DNA from 4 places in the Serratia sp. LSHTC3 genome. Region 2 is predicted to be linked to each of the others. Evidence: predicted binding sites of a transcription regulator. Region 2 holds the regulator's gene; each other region holds the start of a gene.

Region 1 (3,508 bases), on a different contig from region 2:
GTGCGCCAGCGCATCTTGCGCTTCACGGGTGATGCCGTGGCTTTTCGCCATCTGTTCGGCGGTATCGCCCATGCGCAGGCCGGTGGAATACTCCGCCACCGCCGGCGGCACCGGCATCAGATCGCGGAATTTCAGCCGGCTGAACAATTTGAGGCGCTGCGACAGCGTGCGCGCCTTGTTGACGTCCACCAACGTGCGCGCCAACGCCTTGCTGACGCCGATCGGCAAGACGGAAGAAGAGTCCGCCCCGCCGGCGATGCCGACGCTGATGCTGCCGGCCATGATGCTCTCCGCCACGTTGGCGATCGCCTGGAAGCTGGTGGCGCAGGCGCGCGACACGCTGTAGGCGTCGGTATGGACGCTCATGCCGGTGCCCAGCACGATTTCACGCGCGATGTTCGGCGCCTCGGGCATTTGCACCACCTGGCCGAACACCAACTGCTCGATAAGCTGCGGATCGATACCGCTGCGCGCCAACAGCTCGCTCACCGCCGTTTTCCCTAAATCCACCGCCGGAATGCCGTGATAGGCGGTCGCCTGTTTGGCAAAGGGGGTACGCAGTCCATTCACAATCGCAATGCGGTCACCATGACGGGTCACCAACGGCAGTGCCTTACTCATAAATGCTCCTGAAGAAAATAACGTCAGCGCAATGGGCAGAAAGAGGTCTGACCTGATGAGGTCATTGTTAACCAAACGGTTACATTTGGCAAACCGGCAGAGATCAAAACTGCGAGCAGGCGCACTTTCTATCGGGAGGGGGTACGGGAAAGTAAATCCCCGGCGCACAACAGGCGGCGCCGGGGGTAAAGCCGGGATTAACGCAGGCCGAGCTGGAAGATCAGAGTTTCCGCCTGGCAGGCGAAGGTGAAATCGGCCTCCAATTGCACGCCGCCGTCAACCGGTTTAATGCTACTGCTGATGTCACAAGGGTCGGATTCGACCGCACGCGCCTTTTCGCTCAGGGCCGCCAACATCGCCTCCGCATCGTGTTGATTACTGAACACCTGGCTGTAGGATGCGGTGCAATCGGTGTTATCCATCACGGTGCCGACATCCACGCAGCAACACGCGGCGGTTTCCTGGGCGCTGCATTTATTAATTGCATCTGACATGATTGGTTCTCCTCAAGGGCCTCGGTTATCAGCCCAAATTGCCGTTTCACTCACCGGCACAAAGCCACAAAATTCTGCAGGTATTTTACGCTTCCGCGCCGGCAATCACTAGCACTTACTTTTACTGGGTGTTTTAAGTGATGGAAATCACAAATAAAAATGAGCGACTGCTAAGGAATGGTAAGAATTTTGTTATTTACCGCTGGCTTTTTGTTAAGCAGATCTCTTTTTTGATATCAGGTTGGAAATATTTCAAAAACAAACTTGCAACATTTTCACAGGTCAGACCTATACTTCAGCCACTGGTCTGATTTGTCTGAACGATAACGGACCCTACAATCCCGCGCTCCTTGTTACTTCGTGTAACAATAGTTTAAATAATAAACACATAATGAGGTTTTGGTCATGAGCCAGAAAAACCTATTGACTAAATCAGCTCTCGCAGCTGCAGTGGCAATTATTTCTTCAAACGTGTCTGCCGCAGGATTCCAGCTGAATGAGTTCTCATCAGCTGGTTTAGGACGTTCGTATTCTGGCGAAGGCGCCATGGCGGATACGGCGGCCTCCGCAAGCCGCAACCCGGCGTTGCTGATGATGTATACCCGCCCGGAACTCTCTTTCGGCGCAGTCTTCATCGATCCGGACGTCGATATCAGTGGCCAATCCCCTTCCGGCGCCAGTCTGGATGCGAAAAACATCGCGCCGACCGCCTGGGTGCCGAACCTGCATTATGTTCACCCGATTAACGATCAATTCGCCGTAGGCGGCTCGGTCACCAGCAACTTCGGTTTGGCGACCGAATACAACGACGGTTACGCGGCGGGTTCCATGGGCGGCAAAACCGACCTGGAAACCTTGAACCTTAACCTGAGCGGCGCTTATCGCCTGAACAAGAACTTCAGCTTCGGTCTGGGCTTTGACGCCGTTTATGCCAAGGCCAAACTCGAGCGCTATGCCGGCGATCTGCCAAAACTGATCGCCGGATCGGGCCAGTTACCGCCGCAGTTGGCCGGCCCGGTTTCGCAGATCCCGGCAGATACCCAGATTTCGCACCTGAAAGGCGACGAATGGGGCTTCGGCTGGAACGCCGGTATTCTGTACGAAGTGGATGAAAACAACCGTTACGGCTTCACCTATCGCTCAGAAGTGAAAATCGACTTTGACGGCGATTACAAAAGCAGCCTGCCTTCAGCCTTCAACCCGTTGCTGGCCTCTAAAGGTCTGCCGTGGGGCACCAACGGCACCACCATTCCGGGTTCTCTGAGCCTGCACCTGCCGGAAATGTGGGAACTGTCCGGCTACAACAAAGTGGCGCCGCAGTGGGCTATCCACTACAGCCTGGCCTACACCAGCTGGAGCCAGTTCCAGGAGCTGAAAGCCACCGGCAACAACGGCCAGACGCTGTTCCAGAAGCATGAAGGCTTCAAAGACGCTTACCGCATCGCGCTGGGCACCACCTACTTCTACGACGATAACTGGACCTTCCGTACCGGTATCGCCTTCGATGACAGCCCGGTGCCTGCCCAAAACCGTTCGATCTCCATTCCGGATCAGGACCGTTTCTGGCTGAGTGCCGGTACCACCTATGCGTTCAACAAAGACGCCTCGGTTGACGTCGGCGTGTCCTACATGCACGGCCAGAAAGTCACCATCAATGAAGGTCCTTACACCTTCACCTCCGAAGGCAAGGCCTGGCTGTACGGCGCCAACTTCAACTACCGCTTCTAATCTCGCCTGAGATGGATGCCAAAGCGCCCCGCGGGGCGCTTTTTCTTTGCCTGTCGCTCGCCGCGGGCGTAAAAAAACCCGCCAGACGGCGGGTTTTCATTGGCATAAGGCCGGCGGTTACTGCGAGTCGATCTCGTCCAGATCGCCCTGAATCGCCTTGGCGTTCGGGTTCTCTTCCGGCTTGAGCGAACCGCCGTTGGCGATGAAGTCGTGGCGCTGGAAGTAAGCTTCGCGCACCATGACATAAGGATCGGAGGAGTTGCGCAGCAGGCCGTCGGAATCCAGCAGTTGAGCGCGGGTTTCGATACCCTCGACCACCCATTTGCCCGCCGACATCCAGAAAGTCAGGTAGCTCAGCATCGGATACAGCGTATCCGCAAAGTCGCCGCCGTCTTCACGCAGCGTGAAGCTGCCGTAGCCCGGCAGCATCACGTACGGACCGTAGCCCACATCGTAATGCCCCAACGTGCTGCCGAAACGGTTCGGCTCTTCGCGCGCCAGTTTCGGGTTGGCCATGCCGGCCACGTCGATCAGGCCGCCCATCCCGAGCAGGGTGTTCAGGAAGAAACGGTTGAAGTGGATCATCCCGCGGTAGGGATCGCCCTTGAGGAAGGCGTTGACCATGCTGGCCGGCTCTTCCAGGTTAGAGGTGAAGTTGCTGATGC
Region 2 (3,508 bases):
AGCGCACGGTGCTGAATACGCACCCGGGTGGCGTTATACCCGTTTTGGCTCACCAGCATGATGGTGAGCAGGATCCAGTAAGGCTTCGGCAGGTTGAAAACCGCACCCAGGCTGCTGCCGACCGCCAGCGTCACCCCCAGCCGCGCGGCGTTGCGCAGGGCGGTGGATTTGAACGACAGGTAGCTGGCCAGCGCCGGCCAAAACGGCAGGCGGTGCTGGCCGGGCATCAGGTCGCGGCGGTACAGCGGATGCTGGGTGCGCAGCAGGCGAGCGATGCGGCTGAAGTGGTAATAACAAAACTGGCCGACCGGGTTATCGGGATGCTGCGCCGCCATTTTTTCCAGCGCCGCCAGTTCGTGGCTCATGGAGAAGCGCTTCGAATGTTGATGGTAGAGAATATCGTGCGCCACCACGCGCAGCCGGCCGGCGATCACCTGAGCGTTGCGGCGAATGATCGCTTCGGCCTGGCTCTGCTCCACCAGTTTTTGCACCTCCTCCGGCAGATGCAGGCTGACGGTGATGTGCTCCTGCAGATCCATCGCCACCTGAAAGGCGCGCTGCAGGCGCTTTTGTTCGAGGTTGTTGGCGTGCGGCAGGAAATTGAGCTGTTGGTATAAAAGGCTGATCAGATCCATCACCTTTTGTTGGCGCACCAGCAGCGGCGGCAGCGCGGTTTGCGGATCGGTGTGCTGGGTCAGCAACGAGTATTTGGCTTCGAAATAGTCAGCCAGCTCCAGATAGAGCTGGCTGAGCGTCTCGCGCATTGGCTGTTCTTTCCACAGCTTGAACCAGAACCAGGTGAATAAGCCGTACCAGACGGTGCCGATCGCGTACAGCAGCGGCGCCTGCCAGAGGGGTACCGTGCCGGCCGTGCTGAGGGCGAAAATGGCGGCCACCAGCGCCGCCGGCAACAGCCGGGCGTGCAGCGGGCTGATTTCGCCGGTGATGCCGAGCAGCAGCGCCAGGCCCAGCATCAGCGCCGGCAGCGGCACGTGCCACAGCAGTGCCTGTTGCAGCAGCACGCTGCTGAAGGCGAACAGCGAGCCGCCGACGATCAGCCGTTTAAAGAAGCGCTTATGCGGCGTGTCCAGACCGGCGATATTGCAGCAGGCGGGCACCAGAGAGAACATCAGGCCGAGCTGCAGCTGGCCTATTAACAAGCCGAACAGCACCGGCAGACACAACACCAGCGTTTGTCGCAGTGCGTAGTTGATTTCCGGGTGGTAGATCAGGCGGCGCCACATGGCAGAGAGCAGATAAAAAAACGGCGCAGACTGCGCCGTTTCTTCGGGGATTAACGGGTGCCGTAGACGACAATGGTTTTGCCGTGGGCGGAAATCAGGTTTTGATCTTCCAGCATTTTCAGAATACGGCCAACGGTTTCACGCGAGCAGCCGACGATCTGGCCGATCTCCTGACGGGTGATCTTGATCTGCATGCCGTCCGGGTGAGTCATGGCGTCAGGTTGCTTCGCCAGATTCAGCAGGGTTTGCGCGATGCGGCCGGTCACGTCCAGGAAGGCGAGGTTGCCCACTTTTTCGGAGGTGACCTGCAGGCGGCTCGCCATTTGGGCGGACAGACGCATCAGGATGTCCGGGTTCACCTGGATCAGCTGGCGGAATTTCTTGTAGGAAATTTCGGCCACTTCACAGGCGGTTTTCGCGCGAACCCAGGCGCTGCGCTCCTGGCCTTCTTCGAACAATCCGAGCTCGCCGATGAAATCCCCCTGGTTGAGGTAGGACAGGATCATCTCTTTACCTTCTTCATCCTTGATCAGCACCGCGACGGAGCCTTTCACGATGTAGTAAAGCGTTTCGGCCTTTTCACCTTGGTGAATCAGCGTACTCTTCGATGGATATTTGTGGATATGGCAATGAGACAGGAACCATTCGAGAGTAGGGTCTGTTTGCGGTTTGCCGAGAACCATTCGCTGTTATCCTCTGTTGTTATCGCTGCCTTGTGTCACAGGGGTCAGAGTTCCCTGTAAAACCCGCCTGTAGCCGCAGTTATGAGCGAGGGCTACCGGCAAGTTTTGAGGCGTGTCATAAAAATACGCTGTCGCTCTAGCATATTAACTTGCCGTAAGCGCTGCAAGCTACATTCTGTTAACATACCGGTAAAGGAGCCTTTCTCTGGGCGTTTCCCTGAAATGCAGTGTCCCGGAAAGATTTATTGCGGCTCTGTTTGTAGCACAGAGTAAGGCGGGTGTCTCGTGTTGTCTCGCTTCAGCATGATTAGCATCAGGTTACGTTGCCTGTTTCTATGCGAAAGCGTACTCTGATTTTAAGAAATCAACCGGAGTGACCAGAATGCAGGCAAGAGTTAAGTGGGTGGAAGGGTTAACGTTTTTGGGGGAATCGGCCTCCGGCCACCAGGTGCTGATGGACGGCAACGCCGGTGATAAAGCGCCCAGCCCGATGGAGATGGTGCTGATGTCGGTGGGCGGCTGCAGCGCGATCGACGTGGTATCCATCCTGCAAAAGGGGCGCAACGACGTGCGCGACTGCGAGGTGAAGCTGACCTCCGAGCGCCGCGAAGAAGCCCCGCGGTTGTTCACCCATATCAACCTGCACTTCATCGTGACCGGCCAGGATCTGACCGACAAGATCGTCGAACGTGCGGTGAACCTGTCGGCGGAGAAATACTGCTCGGTGGCGCTGATGCTCAACAAGGCCGCCACGGTAACCCACAGCTTCGAGATCCGCCAACCGGCGTAATCGAGGCGGAGCGCGGCCGGCGCCGCGCTCAACGCATTTATTCGATCTTCTTGCCTTCCAGCAACCGTTGCACCAGCGGCGCCATGATCAGCTCCATCGCCAGCCCCATTTTGCCGCCCGGCACCACTAACGTATTGATGTGCGAGATAAACGATCCCTGCAGCATCGCCAGCAAGTAGGGGAAGTCGATCTGGTCCAGCCCGCGGAAGTGGATCACCACGAAGCTTTCATCCAGTGAGGGAATGGCCTTGGCGGCGAACGGGTTGGAGGTGTCCACCGTCGGCACGCGCTGGAAGTTGATGTGGGTGCGCGAGAACTGCGGCGTAATGTAGTTGATGTAGTCTTCCATCGAGCGCACCACCGAATCCATCACCGCTTCGCGGGAGTGGCCACGTTCGCCGGTATCGCGGATCAGCTTCTGGATCCACTCCAGGTTGACGATCGGCACCACGCCGACCAGCAGATCGACGTGTTTGGCCACGTCATGGTGCTCAGTAACCACGCCGCCGTGCAGCCCCTCGTAGAACAGCACGTCGGTCGGCGCCGGCAGCGGCTCCCACGGGGTGAAGGTGCCCGGCACCTGATTGTAGGGCACCGCTTCGTCGTAGGTGTGCAGGTACTTGCGCGAACGGCCGGTGCCGTTTTTGCCGTAGTCGATAAAGCTCTGCTGCAGCAGGCCGAAGTCGTTGGCCTCGGGGCCGAAATAGCTGATGTGTCTGCCCAGATCGCGCGCCTTGCGGATCGCCGCGTCCATTTCCGGCCGGGTATAGCGGTGGAAGCTGTCGCCCTCC
Region 3 (3,508 bases), on a different contig from region 2:
GGTGCGCGCGCTGGGCGACTGGCGCTACGCGGTGACGCTGACCACCCCTGAGGACATTGGCCGGCTTACGGCCGCGATTTTTTTCCATCGGCCCGCGTTTCGCAACCAGGTGGTCTATATCGCCGGCGACACGCTGACCTACCGCGAGCTTGCCGATCTTATGCAGGCGCACTGGGGCGTGGAGGTCAACAGGATCCTGTTGGACAAAGAGCGGCTGCAGGCGGAGGTGCGCAATCATCCGCATGATGTCGGCGCCAAATACCGGCTGGCTTTCGCCCGGCCCGACGGCGTGGCCTGGGATAAGGCAAAAACCTTCAATGCGCGCCAGGGCATAGCCACCACCACCGCCGAGCAGTGGCTGGCTTCTCAGGGCGGTTAATCGCCTGAGCGCCGCAGTCAGAACTGGCGCTGCATCCAGCGCACGTTCAGCCGCACCAGCGCGATGATGGCGCTGGAGAGCAGCCGCAGCCCGGCGGGCATGTCGCGGCGGCGGATGTCCAGCAGCAGCACGGTGCGCACCTGCGGGCTGTCGTTCCACACCTCGTGTTCGAAGGTATCGTCCCACAGCATGAACTCCCCCTCGTGCAGCCGGTATTCGCGGCCGTCCACTTTCAGCACCGCCGCCGGCGCGCCGTCGGCGCGTTTGGGCATGTCCAGCACCAGATAGCCGCGCAGAATGCCGCGAAACGGCCCGCGATGGGGCGGCACCTGTTTGCCGGGCGCCAGGAAGGAGAGCGAGGCGGACAGCACGTCAGGCGACGAAGCGATCAGCGCCGCCAGCGTCGGGCAGCGCGCCAGGTTGTGGGGGATGGGCTGGCCGTAGGCCTTCATGATGAACATGCGCCAGTCGCGCGCGTCGTTGGCGGAGATCGACGCCTGCTGGCTCATGATCTCGTGAAAACGGGGAATATTGTGCAGATCGTGGGCGACGGTCAGCGCCTCTTCGCGGATCTGCCGCCATTGGGCGGTGAAACGTTCGGCGTCGGGGAACAGCGCGGCGCTGTCGAGCACCGGCTTGCCCTGAATGCGGCGATCGTAAACATTGCGCAATGCGAGCACGGACCAATCATAAATCGCGGACATCATAATGACCTCGCCTCAGGAAACGCCAAAGGGACACTGCGCGCTTCTTCGGCGCGGCGCGTGGACGGCCTGGGAAGAACGGCAGGAAAAATTGGTACGCTTCAATAGATTAGCACAGCATTTTGGCAACCGTGCGTCGGTGAGCGTGTCGATGGGCGGTGAAAAAAACCACACAATTAAAGTGTGACGTATATCGCATTTAGCGGGCCGGTTGGTTAAAATATCGCGACTTGCCCGCACCTGTCCGGATTTTGTTTACCATGGAACACGCTCCCGTTTCGCGCTCAACCGCCTGGTTGCGCGTGGTTATCCTCGCCGTCTCGGCCTTTATCTTCAACACCACCGAGTTTATTCCGGTCGGTCTGCTGAGCGATATCGCCGCCAGCTTCTCGATGCAAACCGAACAGGTCGGCTTGATCATTACCATTTACGCCTGGATCGTCGCCGCCGCCTCGTTGGCGTGCATGCTGCTGACCAGCAAGATTGAGCGCCGCAAGTTGCTGATCGGCGTGTTCGTGCTGTTTATCGCCAGCCACGTGCTGACCGCCGTGGCCTGGAACTTCACCACGCTGGTCATTTCGCGCGCCGGTGTGGCGCTGGCGCACTCGGTGTTCTGGTCTATCACCGCCTCGCTGGCGATCCGCGTGGCGCCGCCAGGCAAGAAAGCCCAGGCGCTGAGCCTGCTGGCGGGCGGCACCGCGCTGGCGATGGTGCTTGGGCTGCCGCTCGGGCGGGTGGTCGGGCAGCTGCTCGGCTGGCGCATGACCTTTATCGGCATCGCGGTGTGCGCCACCCTGGCGCTGGTGCTGCTGTGGCGCCTGCTGCCAGTGCTGAAAAGCGAGCATTCCGGTTCGCTGGCCAGCGTGCCGCTGCTGTTCAAGCGCCCGGCGCTGGTGGCGCTTTACATGCTGACCATCATTGTGGTGACGGCGCACTTCACCGCCTACAGCTACATTGAGCCGTTTATCCAGACCGTGGCCGGGCTGTCGGAGAACTTCACCACGCTGATGTTGCTGCTGTTCGGCGCCGCCGGCATCGTCGGCAGCCTGCTGTTCAGCCGCTACAGCGAGCGGTTTCCTTCCGGCTTCTTCATCGGTGCCATCACGCTGCTGGCCTTGAGCCTGCTGCTGCTGTTGCCGGCGGCCGGCAGTGAAGGCCACCTGACGGTGCTGTGCATCTTCTGGGGGATGGCGATCATGGCGATCGGCCTGTCGATGCAGGCCAAAGTGCTGAGCCTGGCGCCGGACGCTACCGACGTGGCGATGGCGATTTTCTCCGGCCTGTACAACTTCGGCATCGGCAGCGGCGCGCTGCTGGGCAACCAGGTGAGCCTGCATCTGGGCATGGGCAACATCGGCTTCGTCGCCGCGCCGCTGGCGCTGATCGCCCTCGGCTGGTGCCTGTTGAGCGTCTACCGCAGCGAACGGCTGCAGCAGCACCACAGCCGTTAACCTGCCGATTCGGGATGCCGCTGCGGCATCCCGCGCTACATTTTCCTGCTATAAAACAGGCTGCTGCAGCGTTTTATGCTTAACTTTTTTTCATAGTCTGCTAATTAAAAATTTAACTCCGACGCCGCTTCGCTAGCATAGAAAGTCATCAAAAATGTTAATGCGAGGTTAATGGTGAGTGAATCTGTAGCGGCGTCGCCAATCCATGCGCGGGATTTGGCGGCCAGAATCGACGCCTTGCCCGCGTCGGCCGGCCTGTGGCGCTTTATCATTCTGCTGTCGCTGGGCGGCTTTTTCGAACTCTACGATCTGTTCCAGACTGGCTATATCAGCACTGGCCTTATCGCCGACGGCATTTTCCACACCGGCGCGCAGGGCGTTTTCGGCGTGTCGGATCAGGCGGCCTTTGCCTCCGCCACCTTTCTCGGCCTGTTCGTCGGCGCCAGCCTGCTGAGCCCGTACGCCGATCGCTTCGGCCGGCGCGCCACCTTTATGTTCGCCCTGATCTGGTATGGCACCTTCTCGCTGCTGTTGGCGTTTCAACAGCAGGCGGAATGGGTGATCTTTCTGCGTTTTCTGGTGGGCGTCGGGCTCGGCATCGAGTTGGTGACCATCGATACCTACCTGACGGAGTGGGTGCCCGCGCACTTGCGCACCCGGGCTTTCGCCTTCGCGTTCTTCGTGCAGTTTCTGTCGGTGCCGGCGGTGGCGCTGATGTCCTGGTGGCTGGTGCCGCAGACGATTTGGGGGCTGAGCGGCTGGCGCTATGTGGTGATCGCCGGCGCGCTGGCTTCGCTGGTGATTTGGCTGGTGCGCAAGGGGCTGCCGGAGTCGCCGCGCTGGCTGGTGCAACAGCGGCGCTATGCGCAGGCCCGGCAGGTGATGCGGGACATGGAGCGGCGCTGCGGCGTGGCGGCCGCGGACTTCCCGTCGCGCCCGGTGGACGATGCCGAGGGAGCGCCGCTGCGCGGCCG
Region 4 (3,508 bases), on a different contig from region 2:
GCCGCCCTTCACCAGTTGCTCGCCGGCGAAGCGGATCGCCTGCTCTTTGTCGCTGGCCTGCAGGTTGAGGAACACGTTGCTCTCGCTTAGCTTGAACAGCCCCGGTTCGCCGGCCTCTGCAGCCGCGTGCGCGCCGCTCTGCGGGGCCGCTGCGGCAGCGGTGTTCACCGCCAGCAAACGCTCGACCAGATCGCCATACAGCTTGCTGTCGAGGAAGTTAGTCAGCGAAATGTGCTGGGCCTGCGGCGCATGGCGCATCGCGCGCTCGGTCAGATCGCGGTGGGTGATCACCAGATCCACATCGTCCGGCAGGCTGTTGATGGCGCTGTTGGTCACCGAGATGTTCTTCAGCCCGGCGTCGGCCACTTTCTTGCGCAGTACCCCGGCGCCCATGGCGCTGGAGCCCATGCCCGCATCGCAGGCGACGATGATTTTGCGCACGGTGCTCAGATCGCCATCGACCGCCGCCGGCGCGGCCGCGCCGCCCTTGGACTGCGATTTCATCTCTTGCACGCGGCGGGTCGCGGCTTCCAGATCGTCATCCTCTTTCACCTTGGAGGTTTTCAACAGGAAAGCGGACACCACGAAGGAGACGGCAAAGGCTGCGCACACCGCCGCAATGTTGGCGAAGTAGGCGCCTTTCGGAGTCATCGCCAGCACCGCCAAAATCGACCCCGGGGAAGCCGGAGACACCAGGCCGCCGTTCAGCATCGTCAGGGTGAATACGCCGGTCATGCCGCCCAGGATCACCGCCAGCAGCAGACGCGGGTTCATCAGCACGTACGGGAAGTAGATTTCGTGGATGCCGCCCAGGAAGTGAATGATCGCCGCACCGCCGGCGGATTGCTTGGCGCTGCCGCGGCCGAAGAACATGTAGGCCATCAGCACGCCCATGCCCGGGCCTGGGTTGGCTTCGATCAGGAAGAACACCGATTTGCCGGCTTCCGTCGCCTGCTGGATGCCCAGCGGCGAGAAGATGCCGTGGTTGATGGCGTTGTTCAGGAACAGGATTTTCGCCGGTTCAACGAAGATGGACGCCAATGGCAGCAGGTTGTTCGTCACCATCACGTGCACGCCCGCCGCCAGCAGCTTGGAAAGCACCTCCACCAGCGGCCCGATGCCCAGGAAGGCCAGGATCGCCAACAGCATGCCGATGATGCCGGCGGAGAAGTTGTTCACCAGCATTTCAAAGCCGCTTTTGATCTTGCCGTCCACCCAGCGGTCGAAGTGCTTGATGGCCCAGCCGCCCAGCGGACCGGCGATCATCGCGCCGAGGAACATCGGCATGTCGGCGCCGACGATGACGCCCATGGTGGTGATGGCGCCGACCACGCCGCCGCGATCGCCGCCCACCAGCCGCCCGCCGGTATAACCGATCAGCAGCGGCAGCAGGTAGGTGATCATCGGGCCGACCAGCTTGGCTAAGGTCTCATTCGGCAGCCAGCCGGTTGGAATGAATAGCGCGGTGATAATCCCCCAGGCGATAAAGGCGCCGATGTTGGGCATCACCATGTTGCTCAGGAAGCGGCCAAAGTTTTGCACTTTAACCTTGATGTCTGGTGAAAACATAAAACACACCCCTATTGTTACGCGCTGACAATAGAGCGCGTGATTATTGTTGTGACGATCCAGCCGTGTTGCCGCTGTATGCGAAACGGACTCTATCACGCTGTTTTTGTCACGCGAACTTCACGAATTTTTTGTGACACAAGTCACACACAACACCCCAACAACCCCTCATTTATGGTGATAAAGATCACATTTATGGCGTGTAAAAAAAGCACAGTGAGAAAAAAATCGCCCAAAAACCGACAATAAAGTGATTAATGTCACATTTTTAACTTGGTTGTTTGTTTTTAAATTGTGATAAACATCACAATTTATTTTTAGCTGCAGCGCCCGAACGCGACGCTCTGTTTGATCTTCCCTGTGAGCACTCATCCCGCCGGGAACTAGCGAAGTGATGAATGAAAGAAAACTACAATGCCGAATGAATGGATTAATTGAAGTGTAGTACAGAAGCCTGCGTAATAAACCAGCAAGCTATTGGAAACGCTGAGGGGAAATAAAACAGGCCGGCAATGCCGGCCTGTAGATCGTCGTAGGCGCGTTATTGCGTCACGCTTTGAATGGCTTTCTGCGCATTCACCAGGTTCTGCTGTTTGGCCACCAGATTCGACATCATGGTGTTGTACTGCGCCACCTGCTGCGCGGTGCGGAACTGCACGCCGTTGTTGTTGAAGCTGACCTGATTGCCCTGGCTCTGCAGGAAATCGCCAACCTGCACCAGATCCTGCACAAAGCTGGCGGTGGTCGGGATTGCCGGCATCAGGGCGTTGGCTGGCGCGGTGACGATTTTGTCATAGGCCTGGTTATACACCGCCTTCAGATCGTCGGGCTGTTTCAGCGCCGTGCGGGCGGTATCCGCCTGCGACTTGGCGGACTGGATCTGCTGGCCCAGCAGGTTCAACGCCCCGACCGATTGCTGCAACGCATCGCGTTTGTTCAGATAGTCCTGTGCGGTGCGGATCTGGTTAATCTGATCCAGCGCTGGCGTCAGGCTGGCGCCGACCGACTTGGACAGCTGCTGTGAAAAGCCGACCAAAATCGCGTAATCGCCGGCATAGTTGCCGAACTTCTGCTTCTGGTCTTCGCTCAGCGTGGGGATGTTCGCCCCGCTGCGCATCACGGTATTCTGTAAGTAATCAATGAATGCTTTGCGCTGTTCCGGCTCTTTATCGCCGCAGGCGGTCAATTGCATGACCACCAACAATGCCAATACCGGTGCCAACCAACGCGCGAAACCTCTGCTCTGGATCCCTACCGCCATGTGACATAACTCCTGTTATAAACCTGCTTTTTCATTGGACTCCGCCCCTTTTTCCGCACTCCGTGCGCCTATAAGAATAGATCAACTGGCGGCGTTCCGATACGCGATTCCGTTTGCGGTGAACATTGTCTCGGCCGGAGGCGGTTGAACATCGTGCGCAAAACGCACTGAGGTTCATTGCCGTCGGCGACCGGATGCTTCAATTTCCCCAAGTCGCCCCCCAAGTCGCCCCCCAAGTCGCCCCCCAAGTCGCCAGGCGACCTTGCCTTCGCACCCAGGAAACGGAAATAAAAAAGGCGCCCGCAGGCGCCTTTTCACAGCACAGAGCCGTTTACTGCAGTACGGAGATATCCGCCACCTGCAGGAACAGTTCACGCAGTTTGCTCAGCAGCGTCAGACGATTCACGCGCACTTCCGCATCGTCCGCCATTACCATCACGTTGTCGAAGAACGCATCCACCGGTTCACGCAGCGCAGCCAGTTCCACCAGCGCTTCCTGGTAATTGCCCGCCGCGAAGTACGGCTGCAGCTTGTCGCGCAGCACCACCAGGTGGGTCGCCAACTGGATCTCCGCCGCGTCCTTCAGCACCGAGGCGCGCACGCTGTCGTTCAGCGTTTCGGTAGATTTGGCCAGGATATTGGAGACGCGTTTGTTGGCCGCAGCCAACGCCGCCGCTT

Evidence for each region. The regulator CRP, encoded in region 2, controls carbon source genes, mostly activating them, when cyclic AMP is high. The targets are predictions, from matches to a motif close to ATGTGANNNNNNTCACAT.
Region 1: the regulator CRP is predicted to act here: its motif matches at 1,251-1,268, upstream of AC2CGI_RS01850 (YfcZ/YiiS family protein).
Region 3: the regulator CRP is predicted to act here: its motif matches at 1,265-1,282, upstream of AC2CGI_RS03040 (sugar transporter).
Region 4: the regulator CRP is predicted to act here: its motif matches at 1,818-1,835, upstream of AC2CGI_RS20305 (PTS mannitol transporter subunit IICBA).

Annotation. Positions count from the first base shown of each region.
Region 1 is NZ_JBXUNP010000001.1:376,427-379,934, reverse strand. It holds gene fadI (acetyl-CoA C-acyltransferase FadI) at 1-621, opposite strand, end outside; gene AC2CGI_RS01850 (YfcZ/YiiS family protein) at 819-1,115, opposite strand; gene fadL (long-chain fatty acid transporter FadL) at 1,521-2,843, shown strand; gene mlaA (phospholipid-binding lipoprotein MlaA) at 2,961-3,508, opposite strand, start outside.
Region 2 is NZ_JBXUNP010000007.1:22,874-26,381, reverse strand. It holds gene AC2CGI_RS21480 (YccS/YhfK family putative transporter) at 1-1,244, opposite strand, end outside; gene crp (cAMP-activated global transcriptional regulator CRP) at 1,295-1,927, opposite strand; gene AC2CGI_RS21470 (OsmC family protein) at 2,310-2,717, shown strand; gene AC2CGI_RS21465 (phosphoribulokinase) at 2,755-3,508, opposite strand, start outside.
Region 3 is NZ_JBXUNP010000001.1:631,840-635,347, forward strand. It holds gene AC2CGI_RS03030 (aromatic alcohol reductase) at 1-379, shown strand, start outside; gene AC2CGI_RS03035 (aspartyl/asparaginyl beta-hydroxylase domain-containing protein) at 397-1,083, opposite strand; gene AC2CGI_RS03040 (sugar transporter) at 1,344-2,534, shown strand; gene AC2CGI_RS03045 (MFS transporter) at 2,706-3,508, shown strand, end outside.
Region 4 is NZ_JBXUNP010000006.1:81,897-85,404, reverse strand. It holds gene AC2CGI_RS20305 (PTS mannitol transporter subunit IICBA) at 1-1,569, opposite strand, end outside; gene AC2CGI_RS20300 (DUF3053 domain-containing protein) at 2,111-2,830, opposite strand; gene glyS (glycine--tRNA ligase subunit beta) at 3,162-3,508, opposite strand, start outside.